Regions from separate parts of the Variovorax sp. 54 genome, predicted to be linked through region 2. Evidence: predicted binding sites of a transcription regulator. Region 2 holds the regulator's gene; the other holds the start of a gene.
What was found. Region 2 encodes HrcA, which represses chaperone genes, less so after heat shock. Its sites were predicted from a motif close to TTAGCACTCNNNNNNNNNGAGTGCTAA; they were not measured.

Region 1: CLU95_RS20230 (co-chaperone GroES) is a predicted target of HrcA. The motif match lies at 1,372-1,398, and genes of this name have one in related genera.

What each region holds. Positions count from the first base shown of each region.
Region 1 covers NZ_PEFF01000001.1:4,388,033-4,390,497, reverse strand. The annotation lists gene CLU95_RS20240 (TonB-dependent receptor) at 1-527, shown strand, start outside; gene CLU95_RS20235 (cupredoxin domain-containing protein) at 574-1,068, opposite strand; gene CLU95_RS20230 (co-chaperone GroES) at 1,485-1,775, shown strand; gene groL (chaperonin GroEL) at 1,831-2,465, shown strand, end outside.
Region 2 covers NZ_PEFF01000001.1:2,127,511-2,129,975, forward strand. The annotation lists gene CLU95_RS09725 (efflux RND transporter periplasmic adaptor subunit) at 1-165, opposite strand, end outside; tRNA gene CLU95_RS09730 (tRNA-Ile) at 430-506, opposite strand; gene hrcA (heat-inducible transcriptional repressor HrcA) at 542-1,549, opposite strand; gene CLU95_RS09740 (NAD kinase) at 1,581-2,465, shown strand, end outside.

The DNA of each region.
Region 1 (2,465 bases), 2.3 Mb from region 2:
GCATCAAGAACACCGACCCGAACAACCCACGCCGCCAGATCAACGTCGGCACGCAGCGCACCAACGGCCTGGAGCTTGCGCTCAACGGCCGTCTGCCGGGCCGCTGGGACGTGAGCGCGGGCTATGCGTACCTCGACGCGAAGATGACGAAGTCGCTCGCCACCGTGAGCTCGCTGCAGCTGCCCGTGGGCGCCGCGATCCCGGTGCAGGGCAAGACCGCCGCGCTCACGCCGCGCCACTCGGCCTTCGTGTGGGCCATGAAGGACCTCGGCCACGGCTTCAGCGCCGGCGGCGGCCTGAACTACGTCAGCGCGCGCTATGCCTCGCTCAGCAACCTCGTCACGCTGCCCTCGTACCTGACCGCCGACCTCGCGGCCAACTACAAGACCGAGCGCTACGAGATCGCGCTGAACCTGAAGAACATCGCGAACCGCAAGTACTACGTCTCGGCCCACGGCAGCGTGGACAACCTGATCCTGCCGGGACCGGGGCGCGAGGTGCAGCTGACGCTGCGCGCGAAGTTCTGAGCGTGCCGGGCGGCTGCGTGTTCAACACGCGGCCGCCTCTTGGTTCTTACTTGCCGGCCTTGCCCACCAGCACCGCGCCCTTCATTCCGGCGTCGTAGTGGCCCGGCTGCAGGCAGCCGAAGTCGACCTTGCCGGCCTGCGTGAACTGCCAGACGATCTCGCCGGTCTTGCCCGCGGCCAGCGTGACCATGTTCGGATCGGCGTGCTCCATCTCGGGGTTCTTCTTCATGGCGTCGTAGTGCGCCTTGAGCGCCTTCTCGGTCCCGAGCACGAGCTCGTGCTTCAGGACCCCGGAGTTCTTGACGACGAAGCGCACCGTCTCCCCCTGCCTGACCTTGATGTCCGCCGGCGTGAAGCGCATCGCGTCCGTCATGTCGACCTGGACCGTGCGCGTCACCTTGGCGGCCACGCCGGGCTTGCCGATGGCGGCCTCGGCATCGTCATGGCCGTGGTCGCCGGCATGGGTGCCCGAGGCGGAAGCGCCGACGGCGGCCAATGCGGCCAAGGCAGCGAAAACGGTGTTGCGGAAGGTAAGAGCCATGGTGTCCTTGGAGATTGAAAGGGTGGATCGGGCGGCCTGCGCGCACATCCGTCCGGTGCTGCGAGCTGGCGTGCCGCGACTCTAGGAAGCCCGCCCCGTCAATCGCCGATCACGTGGATTACAAGGAAGCAATCCGCGCGCGGCCTCTGCATGGGTCTGAGTGGTCTTATTTCACCCGGACAAAAGAACCCCAAACGTTCCGACCGGTGGCACCCGGCAGCCCAGGGTTTCCCCGTAAAAGCACAGCCGTGCGAGACGAGGGCAAGGGCCACGCTCTTGAAAGGTCATCGAATGCCCTTATGATTAGCACTCGCTGCTGACGAGTGCTAACAGCCCTCCCATCCAGTCGACAGGTCGCCGGTTTCTCCGGCGTCCGACCACAAACAAACCCGTTTCTTACCCTTCCAGGAGATGCAATGAAACTTCGTCCTTTGGCCGATCGCGTGATCGTCAAGCGTGTTGACAGCGAAACCAAGACCGCCTCCGGCATCGTCATCCCCGACGCAGCCGCCGAAAAGCCCGATCAGGGTGAAGTCCTGGCCGTGGGCCCGGGCAAGCGCAACGACAAGGGCGAACTGGCCGCACTGACCGTAAAGGTCGGCGACCGCGTCCTGTTCGGCAAGTACAGCGGCCAGACCGTCAAGGTCGATGGCGACGAACTGCTCGTGATGAAGGAAGACGACCTGTTCGCAGTCGTCGAGAAGTAATTCTTCTCCTCCTTTCGATCTCATCCAAATTCAATCCATTCGGAGTTAATTCATCATGGCAGCAAAAGACGTAGTCTTCGGCGGAGAAGCCCGCGCACGCATGGTCGAGGGTGTCAACATCCTGGCCAACGCAGTCAAAGTGACCCTGGGCCCCAAGGGCCGCAACGTGGTGCTCGAGCGTTCGTTCGGCGCCCCCACCGTGACCAAGGACGGTGTGTCCGTGGCCAAGGAAATCGAACTCAAGGACAAGCTGCAGAACATGGGCGCCCAGCTCGTGAAGGAAGTGGCTTCCAAGACTTCGGACAACGCCGGTGACGGCACCACCACCGCCACGGTCCTGGCCCAAGCCATCGTTCGCGAAGGTTTCAAGCTGGTGGCTGCCGGCATGAACCCGATGGACCTGAAGCGCGGCATCGACAAGGCTGTCACGGCCCTGGTCGCCGAGCTGAAGAAGGCTTCGAAGCCCACCACCACGTCGAAGGAAATCGCGCAAGTCGGCTCCATCTCGGCCAACAGCGACGAAACCATCGGCAAGCTCATCGCTGACGCGATGGACAAGGTCGGCAAGGAAGGCGTGATCACCGTGGAAGACGGCAAGTCGCTGGACAGCGAACTCGACGTCGTCGAAGGCATGCAGTTCGACCGCGGCTACCTGTCGCCCTACTTCATCAACAACCCCGAGAAGCAATC
Region 2 (2,465 bases):
CTGCGGCCGCACCTCGGAGACGCGGTAGGCGGCCGTGCGGCCCGAGAGCTCGGTGCGCACGGCCACATCGCCGGCACGCAGAGTCACCACACCGACTTCAGGCGGCGCGTCATCGGTGGTGGAGGCCTGCTTGGCGCCGCATGCAGCGAGCGCGAGCAGGGACATCGGAAGCAGAAGCTTGAAAAGCGGGGTCATGGCCATCGGGAATCGCGGTGCGGTACGACGCGCACGGGGGATCGCCCGGCTGGTTACATTTGCACCCAAATGGTGCATTCTGCCTTCGATGTTGCGTTGCAACCTGAAGGAATCCTGTGTTTCCCGTAGGTGAAATCGGCGGCGGCCGCGGGCCCCGCTCGCGCCCTTGCAGCAGCAAAGAAAAAGGCCGCGCAGTGCGGCCTTCGTCGGAGTGTCTACAGAGGGGGAATGTGGTGGTAGGCCGTGAGTGGCTTGAACACTCGACCAACGGATTATGAGTCCGCTGCTCTAACCAACTGAGCTAACGGCCCACGCGGGCCCGATTCTATGCGCCGCGCGCGGCCATCTACTTGCGGTAGCTCAGCGCGTTGCTCACCAGCCGCGACGTGATGTCGACGATCTGGATCATGCGGTCGTACGGCATGCGGGTCGGACCGATCACGCCCAGCGTGCCGACCACCTGGCCGTCGACCTCGTAATTGGCGCTGACGATCGACAGCTCTTCGAAGGGCACGACCTGGCTTTCGCCGCCGATGAAGATGCGCACGCCCTCGGCCTTGCTCGACACGTCGAGCAGCCGCATCAGTTGCGCCTTCTCCTCGAAGAGATCAAAGGCGCGCCGCAGCTGCCCCATGTCGCTGGAAAAGTCGGTCACCGACAGCAGGTTGCGCTCGCCGGAGATCACGACGTCGTCGGCCTTGGCATCGGTGAGCACTTCGGAGCTGACCTGCACCGCGGCCTGCATCAGCGCGGCGATTTCTCCGCGCAGCTTCTCGACCTCGGACTGCAGCCGGTCGCGCACCTGCTCGATCGTCAGGCCCGCGAAATGCGCGTTGATGTAGTTCGAGGCCTCGACCAGTTGCGACTGCGAGTAGTCGGACTCGGGGAAGATCACGCGGTTCTGCACGTCGCCGTCGGGCGACACGATGATCACCAGCAGCCGCCGCTCCGACAGGCGCAAAAATTCGATCTGCTTGAACACCGAGGCACGCCGCGGCGCCATCACGACGCCGACGAACTGCGACAGGTTCGACAGCAGGTGGGCGGCGTTGGCGATCACCTTCTGCGGCTGGTCGGCCGCCAGGCTCGGCGCGCTCATCTGCTCGCGCTGGGCGGTCAGCATGGTGTCGACGAAGAGCCGGTAGCCGCGCGTGGTCGGCACGCGTCCGGCCGAGGTGTGGGGGCTTGCAATGAGCCCCAGCGCCTCGAGGTCGGACATGACGTTGCGGATGGTCGCGGGCGAGAGATCCAGCCCCGCCGAACGCGAGAGCGTGCGTGATCCGACGGGTTGCCCATCGGCGATGTAACGCTCGACCAGCGTCTTCAAAAGCAACTTGGCACGGTCGTCCAGCATTGCAAGATTTTAGTGTTGTAATTTGTTAGCTATGACCTCTCGCTTTCGTCACGTCGCCCTGATCGGCAAATACCAGGCTTCCGGCGCCCGGGCGCAAGCCGATGCGCGCGACGGCGTGATGGAGGGCATTGGCGCCTTCCTCGAATCGCAGGGTTGCACGGTGTTCGTGGAGCGTTCGTCCTGCGAGGACACCGATGCCCCGCCGCACCCGCGCTACCAGGCGCTGTCGGTCGAAGAAATCGGCCAGCGCTGCGACCTCGGCCTCGTGGTCGGCGGTGACGGCACCATGCTCGGCATTGGCCGGCAGCTCGCGTGCTACGGCATCCCGCTGATCGGCATCAACCGCGGCCGGCTCGGCTTCATCACCGACATTCCGCTGGACAACTACCAGGCCACGCTGATCCCGATGCTGGCCGGCGAATACGAAGAAGACCACCGCAGCCTGATGCACGCGCAGGTGATCCGCGACGAGGCCGTGGTGTTCGACGCGCTCGCGATGAACGACGTGGTAGTCAACCGCGGCGCCACCTCGGGCATGGTCGAGATGCGCGTGTCGGTGGGCCGCCATTTCGTGGCCAACCAGCGCGCCGACGGGTTGATCATCGCGTCGCCCACGGGTTCGACGGCCTATGCGCTGTCGGCCGGCGGGCCGCTGCTGCATCCGGCGGTGCCGGGCTGGGTGATGGTGCCGATCGCGCCGCACACGCTGTCGAACCGCCCCGTGCTGCTGCCCGACGCCGACGAGATCGTGATCGAGCTGGTGAGCGGGCGCGACGCCAGCGCCAATTTCGACATGCAGTCGCTCGCCTCGCTCGCCATCGGCGACCGCGTGGTGGTGCGCCGCTCCGATTTCCGGGTGCGCTTCCTGCACCCGCGCGGCTGGAGCTACTTCGACACGCTGCGCAAGAAACTCCAT